DNA from 4 places in the Paenibacillus sp. ISL-20 genome. Region 1 is predicted to be linked to each of the others. Evidence: riboswitches for the same ligand, from Rfam matches in the RefSeq annotation. Region 1 holds a riboswitch; each other region holds the start of a gene.
What was found. Region 1 has a riboswitch for cyclic di-AMP ahead of J7E85_RS21980 (APC family permease). Riboswitches for the same ligand answer to the same signal wherever they lie in the genome.

Region 1 (3,141 bases):
TTCTCTGCCAGCACGACCTGGTGCATATTGGTGCTGACGATGTTACCGCCCCAGACGATAATGACATCAGCATGAACGGTATCCTCCGGGACGGTGCCTCCATTAAACCCCATCACCGATTTCCAGCCCTCATTGCCCGCGGAATTGCAGATCGACTGCTTCAGACGGCTGGCACCCAGCCTGTTGAAGAATCTCCGATCCATGCCGTCCACGCTCAATATCCCCATATTGCCATAGAAGCTGTATGGTAGAATGCTCTCAGAGCCATGCTCCTCGATCAGCTTCTTGTAGCGCTCGGTAATCTCCTGAATCGCTTCATCCCAGCTGATTCGCTCGAAAGCCCCCTCACCCTTGGGCCCTACCCTCCGCAGCGGATAAAGCACGCGCTCGGGATGATACACCCGATGTGCCATATTACGGACTTTATTACAGATGGCTCCCTGCGTCATCGGATGATCCGGATTGCCGGTAACCTTCACGATTTTTCCGTTCTCTTTATGCAGCAGCAGGCCGCAAGTATCGGGGCAATCCAACGGACATACCGCCGGAAACACACCATTCTCCTGATGAATCATCGCTTGAGTCATTTCGTTCATTCCCCCTTGTACACGCTGAATCATATCCCCTTATCTTAAAAGAAAATCAGGGCTCCAGTAAAGTCTTACATTTTTTTCTGAGCAGGTGTTTCACACTACATCCTCCCGGGTATATTCCTATCAAGAGCAACGAAGAGGAACCCAGACCCTTACTCTTCCTTGCCAAATCATGGACCACTCCCAAAAAATTCGCCATGCCCATGTCTCCTCCCCCGAGACCGGCATGGCGAATTTGTTTGTATGCAGCGTCTATCGCATCACATCTGAGCTACTTGCCACTTACGCATCATAGAAAGTCATGCTTTCTGTAGCAAACATGCAAAAAACAAAGCCTGTCAAAGCCACATATTTATGTAAGCGCTTATCTGTCATTTTTTATAAATAATTCTGCTTTATTCTTCGTTGGAGGGTGTTTTACAAAAGATTTGAGCAGGCGTAATATACTATTCAGCTTCGAAATCATTCTTCATATTCACATGACATTCGCTTAATTTCCAATTTGGAAAGCGGGGGAACCACACGTATGGATGGATACCTATAGGATCTGTCAACCATACTATGGGGTGAATCCTGATGCAGCGCGTACGTACGCCGCGACTATTATCAGGTAGGGCGACTCTCACCGCCCGAATCCGACAGCTAACCTCGTCAGCGTTGATGGAGAGGGTTGTGAACTTGTGATCAAACACAGGGTTCTAACCTGTGTTTTTTGTTTGCCAAAAATCAATATTGGAATGGAGATAGCCCATATGTCCAGCACATGAGGCACACCGATTGAACTCACTTCAAGCAGCTCCCATCATGTACCTATTCTTAGATCGGCGGTGAAAAACATGTTATCTTCTATCAAACGATTCCTCATCGGAAGACCGCTTAAATCAACGGAATTGGGCGAGCAAAAGCTGAACAAAACCAAAGCGCTGGCCATCCTTTCATCCGACGCCTTGTCGTCCGTGGCCTATGGACCTGAACAAATTCTGATCGTCTTGATGACCGTTGGCGCGGCTGCCTATTGGTATTCCATACCGATTGCCGTCGGGGTCCTGGTCTTATTGCTGGCACTTATCCTATCATATAGACAAATTATTTTCTCATATCCGCATGGCGGCGGAGCCTACGTGGTTTCCAAACGGAATTTAGGGATGAATCCAGGATTGGTCGCTGGCGGCTCCCTGCTGGTCGACTACATCCTGACGGTTGCGGTCAGCGTATCGGCGGGGACGGACGCGATCACGTCGGCTTTTCCGGAACTGCATGCCTACAATCTGCCCATCTCCATCGTGTTCGTTCTATGTTTGACCGTACTCAATTTAAGAGGGGTTACGGAGTCGGCCACCATATTGGCTTATCCGGTTTACTTGTTTGTACTGGCGCTGTTTATCCTGATTGGCGTCGGAATATTCAACATAGCTACAGGCCATGCATCACCAGAGCTTCACACGCCGATCGGCACGCCTGTCGCCGGTCTCAGCTTATTCCTGCTCCTGCGGGCATTTGCCTCGGGCAGCTCTGCCCTGACCGGCGTTGAAGCCATTTCTAACGCCATCCCGAACTTCAAGGATCCCGCTCCGAATAATGCGGCCAAAACCTTGGTCGCGATGGGATCCTTGCTGGCAATGTTATTTTCGGGCATCGTATTCCTGGCCTATTACTATGGGGTTAGCCCCAGCGAGCAAGTCACTGTCGTTTCCCAGATTGCCGAGCATACCTTTGGACGAAACGTTTTTTATTACTTTATCCAAGGAACAACGGCTCTCATTCTGATCCTGGCCGCCAACACGGGATATTCCGCCTTCCCGCTGCTTGCCGTTAATCTGGCGAAGGATAAATTTATTCCCCGAATGTTCACCGTCCGGGGGGACCGTCTGGGATATTCAAACGGGATTATCATACTTGGGTTCTTCTCCATTCTGTTGCTGCTGGCTTTCGAAGGCAAAACCGAGCATCTGATTCCTCTGTATGCCGTCGGCGTGTTTATCCCTTTTACCCTCTCCCAAACAGGGATGATGGTGAAGTGGCTTCGAGAAAAGCCTGAAGGATGGATCGTCAAGCTGATCATTAATACCACCGGCGCATGCATTAGCTTTATCGTGACGATGATCTTCTTTTTCACGAAATTCGCCCAAGTGTGGACCGTCTTGATTTTCCTGCCGCTGATCATTTGGATCTTCACACGAATCCACAAACATTATGAGGCCGTAGCAGACCAGCTGCGAATTACGACCTGTGAGCCGGTTAAGCCGATTGAGGGAAATGTTATTATTCTGCCTGTGGCGGGAATCACGCATGTGGTGGAGAACTCGCTGAATTATGCCAAATCACTGGGAGCAGGACAAATTATCGCGGTGTACGTGCCGTTCGAGCGGGAGGACGAGGCGGCCTTCCAGGAAAAATGGAAGAAGTGGCAGCCGGACATCCGGCTGGTGACGCTGCACTCGCCTTATCGGAGCATCATTCAGCCGCTGACCAAATTCATCGATACCGTGCAGCGGAAGGCAAGCGAATCCCACTATCAGGTTACCGTTGTCATACCGCAGTTCATCCC
Region 2 (3,141 bases), on a different contig from region 1:
GCGCGGCCATGGATTGAGCCCGTCTTCTTTTTGCCATAGCCCGTTGCCCCCGACAAGGGAGAAATAGAGCAGGGCAGAGAAGATGAGTGAATAGACCGCATAGAAAATCATCATCCCGAATATACCGGTTTGCGACATCCCCTCGGATTTGAAAACGGGAATCAGATTATACGTATTTAGCATCTGAATGATAAACAGCAGCACCGATAGGAACAGGCCGCGCTTAAACGACGTATAGGCTCTGGTCTTCACGCTGTACACAATCGCAAGAATGCCAAGGATGAGGGTGAACAGGCCATACCCTGCGAGTGTCAGCAGCGTTGCATTCTGAGTCTGCTTGTTGACATAGGCGGAATGGGCGGCTGGGACTGAGAAGGATGGCTCATAGGAGCGTAGTTTCCCATGTTCGAAGGTGAAACGGTGCTCCAATCGGGAATCGCCGATCTTGGATTCCGGGTCCACATATCGGAGCCGGGGTTCCCCTTCCCGCGTAACCAGCTCAAGGCGCGACAGGTCATAGCCCGCTCGCTGGAGCCAAGGCTCCGCGAGCGCTTGCTTCTCGGCTAATGACATGCCGTCCTCGACGACAAGCAGCATCTGCCTTTGTACATCGCCCTTGTTCAGCTCAATCCGGTCATAGCTGGAGCGGGCGTAATCGTACGAGAATCCGACGATGCCTGAATTTTGCATGTGCACGTCCACATTGAGGGCGTCGCCTCCCGGCTCGCTGAAGCGAACGCGGTATACGTCATAGGGATATTTGGCTTCATAGGTTTTGTTGTATTCCGAAAGTTTCTTTTCCTTCGCCAGATATCCGTAAAGTTCCGATTTGGATTGATATGTAACCAATGTATCATCCGTTTTTGCAGCCATAAACTGCAAATGCTCCTGAGTAAAGCTTGAAGCAGCTTGCCGAGCCTGCTCCTTGGATATGATATTCGGAGATGTCATCTCGGTAGAATCCGGATTCGTCGACGGAAATACCTGAAATAATAGGAACAGAATCAGGCCGACTGCGGCAGGCGCGATGAGCTGCTTCAGATTGGGCTTCAGCTTCAAGGACTCTCTTGCACGATTCATGAAATTCCTCCTCTAGGAAAGTTGATACTCCCACTGGTATTCGATATGCCTGATTAAGAACACATAGAGTCAATATAACATAGTTATGAAAGTCATAAGCAGCTTATCCCAATATCCGGAATAATGAAACAAATCGATGAAAATGAATGAAAGGTTTCGAAAACGTTAGAGAACCCTATGCTTGTATTCTTGAATATGCCCAATTCGCGCTCTTTTAAAGATTTTTTGGGTAAAAAACGGCATTGGGTTACGTACCAGATTGCGTTATAATCACATCATGCTTCAAGGAACCGAATATTCCAGCCGAATTTCGTACTGAAAATGGGGGAACCATGTAATTGGGGTGAATTTCATTATTCCTCGAATAATGAATAGGGCGACCTGTGGAAATGCCCGAATCCGTCAGCTAACCTCGTAGGCTGCAGCACAGGAACCAGACCGTAAAGGGCACTGCGTTTTCCAGTGTCTTTTTTCTTGATTTTTTTTAAGAAGGTGACCGATTGAACTCTAAATTTAACTGGCTCAGGTTGTCTCCGCCGCAGATTCTCGTGCTTGGTTTTGCGGCTATTATCTTCATCGGGACGGCGCTGTTAATGCTGCCGATTTCCACAAGTACAGGTGAACCGCTTGAATTTATCGATGCCTTGTTCACTTCAACATCGGCAACATGTGTAACGGGTCTGGTTGTGGTGGATACAGGAACGACATTCAGTTCCTTCGGAGAAGTCGTGATTATGCTGCTGATTCAGATCGGCGGGCTCGGATTTATGACGATGGCTACTTTATTTGCCTTGGCTCTGAAAAGACGCATATCGCTCAAGGATCGTCTCATTCTGCAGGAAGCGATGAATCAGTCCTCAATGGAAGGAATCGTAAGGCTGATTCGCAGAGTGTTGTTGTACTCCCTCATCATTGAGGCCTGCGGTGCCATCATTCTATCGATCCGCTGGGCGTTTGATATGCCGTTCGGCCAGGCGATTTATTATGGCGTTTTTCATGCAGTCACGATGTTTAACAACGCCGGTTTTGATTTGTTTGGTGATTTTCGGAGTTTGACCGGGTATGTCTACGATCCTGTAGTCAACATAGTCGTGATGTTTTTGATTGTCTCAGGCGGCATTGGTTTTATCGTATTATCCGATCTGATTGATTTCCGAAAACAGCTGAGACTTTCCTTGCACTCCAAAGTAGTGCTCACCATGACGGCTACCTTGCTGCTGGTTGGATTTATCGTCATTCTTATATTTGAATTCACCAATCCGAAGACGCTCGGCTCTCTGAATTGGGGCGGAAAATTCTTCGGTGCGTTATTCCAGTCCGTAACGCCCCGTACAGCTGGCGCGAATACTATAGATATTACGGGGCTTCGACAGGCCACGCAATTTTTTATCGTGATTCTGATGTTTATCGGAGCATCCCCAGGGTCAACCGGTGGCGGTATCAAAACAACAACCTTCACCATTATGGTGGGGGCGGTTATCGCCATGATGCGCGGGCGTGAAGACATCGTCATGTTCCGTTATCGCCTGGCCCAGGAGCGGGTGCTGAAGGCACTGACCATTGCATTACTGGCACTGCTGCTCGTTCTAATCGTATCGATGATTCTGTCAACGACAGAGGAAGGGAGCTTCCTGGAGATCCTATTCGAAACGACATCCGCCTTCGGTACGGTGGGTCTCTCCATGGGTTTAACGCCTGAACTGACGGGATTCGGGAAGATTTTGATCAGTATTACGATGTTTGCAGGGCGATTGGGGCCTTTGACGCTTGCTTATGCACTGGGGCCAAAAAAGGGTAAAGAATTATATCGTCATCCGGAAGGCAAAATGATTATTGGATAAGGAGTACAGGAGAGACATGAAACCAAAGCAATTTGCAATCATCGGTTTGGGACGATTTGGCGCCAGCCTGGCGCTTGAACTGATGGAACAGGGATATGAGGTGCTCGGCATCGACCGCAGTGAAGAGGTTGTCGAGGATATGAGCGAGCTGCTGACGCACACGGTGGTGGCGGATGCTACGGACGAAGAGGTGCTTAAATCGCTCGGTATCCGTAACTTC
Region 3 (3,141 bases), on a different contig from region 1:
TTCATGAAAGAAACGGGGCTTGTGGAATATCATGCCTGGAATATGTTAATTCTACATGAATGTGGAAGCGATATGATAAATTCCTAATATAGGAGTGGTCGACAAATGAAATTTGAATCCAAGGTTGTCATTGTGACGGGAGGCGCCAGCGGGATCGGCGAAGCAGCAGTAAGGCTTTTTGTAGAAGAGGGAGCCAAGGTTGTTATTGCGGATTATTCGGACCGGGGACAGGCCGTTTCCGATGAATTAAGAGGATCAGGCTTTGAAACGCTGTTCGTTAAGACGGATGTAACCCAAGAACAGGAAGTTGCGAATATGGTGAAGCAGACGGTTGAGCATTTTGGCCGTGTCGATGTATTGTTCGCCAATGCAGGCATTGCTCATGATGCCCCTGCTGATCAGTTGTCGATGGACAACTGGCAAAAAACGATTGATATTAATCTTACAGGGGTGTTCCTGTGTGATAAATATGTAATCCAACAAATGCTATCCCAAGGAACCGGAGGGGCGATCGTAAACTGCGGCTCGATCCATAGCCATGTCGGAAAAGCGGGTGTTACCGCCTATGCTTCCGCTAAGGGAGGCGTTAAGCTGTTAACCCAGTCGATGGGCGCGGATTATGCTCCAAAAGGGATCCGGGTCAATGCCGTGTGTCCGGGATATATCGATACTCCGCTTATTAAGGGAAGAACGGAAGCGATCACCGAGCACCTGGTTGGTCTTCATCCGATGGGCCGATTGGGACAGCCGGAGGAAGTAGCCAAAGCCGTGTTGTTCCTTGCCAGTGAAGATGCGTCCTTCATTACAGGCACAAGCTTGCTGGTGGATGGCGGATATACAGCCGTATAATCCATGGACCAAAAATCCCGACACTTATCGGGGTTTTTGGTGTGCATTCATTGCTTCATAAAGCGGTTAATATATGATGCTGGCACCAGCGCTCCCGTAACTAGAAGTAAATGAGTCATAATGGGTTTTTAATGGATAATCAAAATTTTTTTTGGTTCAGATGGAGTGTAGAAGCTTTCCACTGTTTTGGTCTAATTCATGGCATAAACTATCCAACACATGAATGAGTAAGGGAGGCATGTCAAACGCCTGCTATATTGCGGAAAATGAGCATGGAATAAAATTTCTATGTGGTAAGTGGACAGGCTTGAATGAGGCATTTTTCTAGCTTGTCATACACCCTGGAAGAATGGCATTTCTGCGTCTGAATTTCCAAAAAAAGCGGTTAAAGGGGTTTGACTTTTCCTGAACTTCCCTTTATCATGGACACACGCTTAGTTTCCGGCATACATTTTCCGGAAAGCGGGGGAACCAGTTTCACCAGGGGCGAGTCACTTGGAATCACGAGTGTAGGGTACCATCTTACCCGAGTCCGTCAGCTAACCTCGTCAGCAGTGGATGGGTCTTTTATACATAATGGATGTTCATAACAAAGGCCCTTGATTCTCTTAGGGGCCTCTTCTTTATTTTTTGACCCCCTGCTGGCGGAGCTATGTCTAAATCCCCTGTTTGGTGGTCTTTTTGTATTCTGTTAAAGAGGAGGGGCAAGGCCAGCAAATGTTTAACCAATTGAATCGGTCAGATCGCATTGGGTTTAAGCGTGCAAGAAGATGGATGAATCATCTTCCCTGAAGCCCCGACCCGTGCAAGGTGTCTGAGTGTTCTTATATCCAAGTTAACATATGTGTTAACAAAGGTAATTTCATCATGCCATTTTGTAAGAATTGCAAAGTCATAACGAAAGGTTGTGGAAGGTTTTGAAGAGAGTGGTTGTACTGATGTTGTCAGTGATTATGGTGGTATTGCTTGCGGCTTGCGGCGACAAAGGGAGTACGCTGGATCGCGCCATGGAGCAGGGGTATATCACCGTGGGTTTTGCGAATGAGAAGCCTTATGCCTATAAAGAGGCCAACGGGGAGCTGACGGGAGAAGCCGTTGAGATTGCCCGGGTTATTCTGGAGCGGCTTGGCATCAAGGAAATGAGGGGAGAGCTTACGGAATTCGGTTCACTGGTTGCCGGACTGCAGGCCGAGCGGTTTGATCTAATCACCGCAGGCATGTTTATTAATCCGGACCGCTGCTCTGCCGTATTGTTTGCCAATCCGGAGTACAGCATCGGGGAAGCCATTGCGGTGAAGCAAGGGAATCCGATGGGACTCGGAAGTTATGAGGATATTGCTAATCATGACCAGGCTAAGGTCGCCGTCATGACAGGCGCGGTTGAAATCGGCTATATGGAGAAGTCCGGTATTCCTTCGGACCGGATCATACAGGTCCCCGATCAGGCCTCGGCTATTAGCGCTCTGCAGGCAGACCGGGTACAGGCGATTACCATGACGGGCCCCTCTCTGCAGGCGATGCTGGATTCGGCTAGTGATGACAACATCGAACGTGTAACTGATTTCGAGCAGCCGGTCATCGATGGAGAAAGCGTTCGGGGTTATGGAGCTACAACGTTCCGCCAAGCGGATACCGAGTTCCAGGAGGCTTATAATGCAGAGCTGCAAAAAATGAAGGAATCGGGCGAGCTGCTGGACATTCTGCAGAAGTTCGGATTCACAGAAGAAGAGCTTCCGGGTGAAATGACGGCTGCTGCGCTTTGCGGGGAATAGCATGCCGAATTCGTGGATTGATTTTCTCCCTACGCTGCTAGAAGGGGCGGAGATCACGATTGTGGTTGCTTTCTTTTCAGCCATCCTTGCGGTCGTGATGTCCTTTGCAGCCGGGTTATGCCGACTGTCGAAGCTGTGGATCATTCGCACATTGACAGCCGTGTACGTGGAAGTCTTTCGGGGAACCTCCTTGCTGGTGCAGCTGTTTTGGTTGTATTTCGCTCTTCCGTTCATCGGCATCGAGCTTCCAAAAATGTTGGCGGCCATCCTCGCGATCGGGCTAAACTTCGGCGCATACGGCTCGGAGATCGTCCGAAGCGCCGTGCTGGCCGTTCCGAAAGGACAGTGGGAAGCCGCTTTAGCGCTTAATCTGAAGCCTTGGCAAAGGCTGTGGAATGTTATATTGCCTCAAGCTTCCTTACGAATGCTTCCCCCTTTCGGGAATCAGCTTGTGGAACTCATCAAATCCACCTCATTGGTTTATTTCATCACCATGGCGGATTTGACGTATCAGGCGATG
Region 4 (3,141 bases), on a different contig from region 1:
GCCGTTCTTGCCTTATCCTTGCTCGGCACCGCACCCCATGTTGGTCAGGTACATGCTGAGCCTGCCATATCGGTAAAGCTGGATGATGTTACGCTAACCTTTGATGCGGCTCCGCGGGTAGACAAAGGGGTCACCTACGTTCCATTCCGGACGGTCGGTGAAGCGCTGGGCATTCAAATCACCTGGAATAGCAAGACGCAAACCGTAAAGGCCATCGGCAGTGTGAAAGGCCAATCGACTGAAGTGTTACTTCAGGTAGGAAGCACGACAGCAACCGTCAATGGAAAACAAGTGAAGCTTGCGGCCCCGCCAGTTCAACGGGAAGGCCGTGTACTGATCCCGCTTAGCTCGTTCAGCAGCCAATTCGGTGTCGATGTGGGCTGGAATCAGGCAACTCGCACGGTCTCCCTTGTATCGCCGCAGCGCGAGATGCATTTGAGAGCTTTCTATGCCATAGAATCTTACCAAGAGCTGGATCTCGTGGGATCGATGAATTCAGTCGCCTTTGGATGGAGCCGCATCGATCGTGAAGGTCAGTTTACGCTTCAAGGTAACGAATACCGCCTGCCCGCTTCGGACGGAGATGTGACACCTCAATCGATTGTTGCTGATGCTGCGGACCAGAAGATTAAACCATACCTCATGGTCTATGCCTTAGATGGAAACGGCGAATTAACCAAAGTCCTGAGCGACAGCAGCCTGCGCCAAAAGTCCATTGAAGGCATCACATCCGCGGTTGCAGAAAATGGATTCGGCGGCGTTGTGCTTGATTTTGAAGGGCTCGGTTTTAAACTGGATGCCGTGAAACAGCAGAAGCTGCTCAATGATTATGTCAAGCAATTGAAGGCAGCATTGCCCAAAGACATTACCCTGTCCTTAGCGGTACCGCCATTGAACAGCGCCTATAAAGGTTACGATTACAAAGCGCTGGCCTCCATCGCCGATGATCTCATCGTTATGGCCTATCAGTACAATCCGGTCGGAACCAAATCTCAGGTACCCGAACCAAACAGCCTGGTGGACCAAGCGATCCAGTTGGCACTCCAAGCAGGTGTCCCGAAGCAGAAGCTCCTACTCGGCATCAGCCTATTTAGCGAAACCGGTACTTCCGTGGACGATAAGCTCGGTTTGGCCAAACGCTATGATCTGAAAGGTGCTGCTTTCTGGCGTCTTGGCCTGTTCCGTCTCTATAATAACGGGATGGAAGCAGCTGTGAATGCCTCTGTTGTTAAGGAGTAACCGAACAACCCCTGTGGGATTGACAGACTTATAGTAAGAAAAACTTCTATCGACATACTTTCACAGTTGACAGACCGCAGTTAGTAGACGTTTTTCTTGCGATATCAGGAAGTCACAAGCTTCGAAGTTTATACTTTCTGATATCTAAAAAAAAGAAAGCCTGACAAGGACATCCCTTGGTCAGGCTTTCTGATTATGTATTGAACCCTAAACTGCAATGTAATTCAATTAGCTTGCGCTTCCTACCAGTCTCGCATAATTTTCTTGACTCAACACACGACGTGCCGTGACATAACGCGGCTCGTAATATGAATCGCTAAGCTTGCTGATTCTGACTCCCTTGCTGCTGGAAGCATGTGCAAATTCTCCATCACCAATGTAAACGCCTGCATGAGAAATTCCGCTGCCGCTCGTATTGAAGAATACCAGATCTCCAACACGCAGATCTTCGCGATCCACATGTTCCCCGGCGCTAGCCTGGCTTTGGGATGTGCGTGGAAGATCCATATCGAAATTTCTAAACATGTACAGAATAAATCCGGAGCAATCAAACCCGCTAGTGGTCGTTCCGCCCCATTTGTATGGCGTTCCTACCAATTGCTTCACTTGATATTGAAAATTCGGTTGTTGATCAGCAAATGCTGATACGGCACCAGAAGAAAAAATAATTGCAGACCCTAGCAAAGTGATGACAAACTTCTTCAAAATATGTTCTCTCCTTCGATGCCTACGGAGTTAGCTAAAGGTTCGGTTGAAGGTTCCCTATACTCTCTATACAAGAGTAATTCACCCAAGACGGTTCCCCCGTTTTCACAAACGAAATTCGGCAAAATTCATTAACGTTTTGTAACCTTCTCTTAATATAGTATACAAGCAAGGATGCTGTCAATCATATCCTAAAAATCTATCATTTTATGTTTGGAGCTGTCGTAAAGATGAAGAATTTCTGCCGGATATTTGTTACCATCTCACACAGTCATGACAATTATGTAACTCTGCTTCCTTCTCGAACTGCTTTTTTTAATAATCTAGCAACTTTTTACAGAACTACGCGTTTACATAATCAGAAATGAAATTAAAGAGGTGATCCATCCCTTATGAGTCAAATTACGATGGCAGAAGCTTTGGCTGTCCGGGCAGCAATCAACCGTCTCATCAATCAATTGATGTCGGAACGATTGAACAACAGCAGCACGATCATTGAAAAAGGGGAGACGGCGGAATACCCTACGCGCAGCGTGGATGTCATTACGGAAGAGATCGAAGCGGCCGCGGCGGATTACAGAAAGCTGGATTTGCTGATGGCAATCTCCAATACAACGCAAACCATTAGCTGGAACGGCTCCGACATGACCATCATGGAAGCGATCGAGCTGGCCAAGCAGATACGCAGCAATATCGGGCAGCTTGCCCATCTCGGCTCCCGCAAGAAGCTGGAGCGCCAGAGCAGCCGTGGCAGCGGAGACGGTGCCGTAACGCTGTTCAACGTCGCTTTATATGATCCGGAAGCTTATCAGGCGCAAGCGCGCAAGAAGGAACGCGAAGTAACCAAGCTCTCTTCACTGATTGAACATGCCAATCATACGTCCATGATTACGTTTGACGCATCCAAGTACATGGAATAGCGGCAGCCGCCGGCTCCAAGTCTACAGGTCACCCCACGTGCGGGTTTGGAGCCGGCGGTTTCCGCCGGCATCGCGGGAAAGTGTGAGCAACCGTTTATTGTTTGTCGGATACAAACAAACCTAACCAGGAAACCAAAAAATCGCCTCCAGTGAAAACGGATGACGGCTTACGGTTCACGCCTGTCACCTGTCACATGTTACGGACTTATTACGAAAAAAAATGATCGCTCCGTTTCCCGCTATCTATGAATAATTGGAAAGCCGCCCCAGAAGGGCG

Region 2: it holds a riboswitch for cyclic di-AMP, as region 1 does, so the genes downstream of both, J7E85_RS11630 (TrkH family potassium uptake protein) here and J7E85_RS21980 (APC family permease) in region 1, are expected to answer to the same signal.
Region 3: it holds a riboswitch for cyclic di-AMP, as region 1 does, so the genes downstream of both, ehuB (ectoine/hydroxyectoine ABC transporter substrate-binding protein EhuB) here and J7E85_RS21980 (APC family permease) in region 1, are expected to answer to the same signal.
Region 4: it holds a riboswitch for cyclic di-AMP, as region 1 does, so the genes downstream of both, J7E85_RS00815 (C40 family peptidase) here and J7E85_RS21980 (APC family permease) in region 1, are expected to answer to the same signal.

The regions. Positions count from the first base shown of each region.
Region 1 covers NZ_JAGGRD010000036.1:247,077-250,217, reverse strand. Annotated here, with positions in the region: gene J7E85_RS21985 (molybdopterin-containing oxidoreductase family protein) at 1-587, opposite strand, end outside; cyclic di-AMP (ydaO/yuaA leader) riboswitch at 1,071-1,266, shown strand; gene J7E85_RS21980 (APC family permease) at 1,430-3,141, shown strand, end outside.
Region 2 covers NZ_JAGGRD010000019.1:114,337-117,477, reverse strand. Annotated here, with positions in the region: gene J7E85_RS11635 (CPBP family intramembrane glutamic endopeptidase) at 1-1,080, opposite strand, end outside; cyclic di-AMP (ydaO/yuaA leader) riboswitch at 1,372-1,516, shown strand; gene J7E85_RS11630 (TrkH family potassium uptake protein) at 1,581-2,921, shown strand; gene J7E85_RS11625 (potassium channel family protein) at 2,938-3,141, shown strand, end outside.
Region 3 covers NZ_JAGGRD010000038.1:37,216-40,356, forward strand. Annotated here, with positions in the region: gene J7E85_RS22925 (SDR family NAD(P)-dependent oxidoreductase) at 106-849, shown strand; cyclic di-AMP (ydaO/yuaA leader) riboswitch at 1,271-1,418, shown strand; gene ehuB (ectoine/hydroxyectoine ABC transporter substrate-binding protein EhuB) at 1,788-2,621, shown strand; gene ehuC (ectoine/hydroxyectoine ABC transporter permease subunit EhuC) at 2,623-3,141, shown strand, end outside.
Region 4 covers NZ_JAGGRD010000001.1:173,621-176,761, reverse strand. Annotated here, with positions in the region: gene J7E85_RS00820 (stalk domain-containing protein) at 1-1,239, shown strand, start outside; gene J7E85_RS00815 (C40 family peptidase) at 1,468-1,944, opposite strand; cyclic di-AMP (ydaO/yuaA leader) riboswitch at 1,948-2,078, opposite strand; gene J7E85_RS00810 (DIP1984 family protein) at 2,337-2,864, shown strand.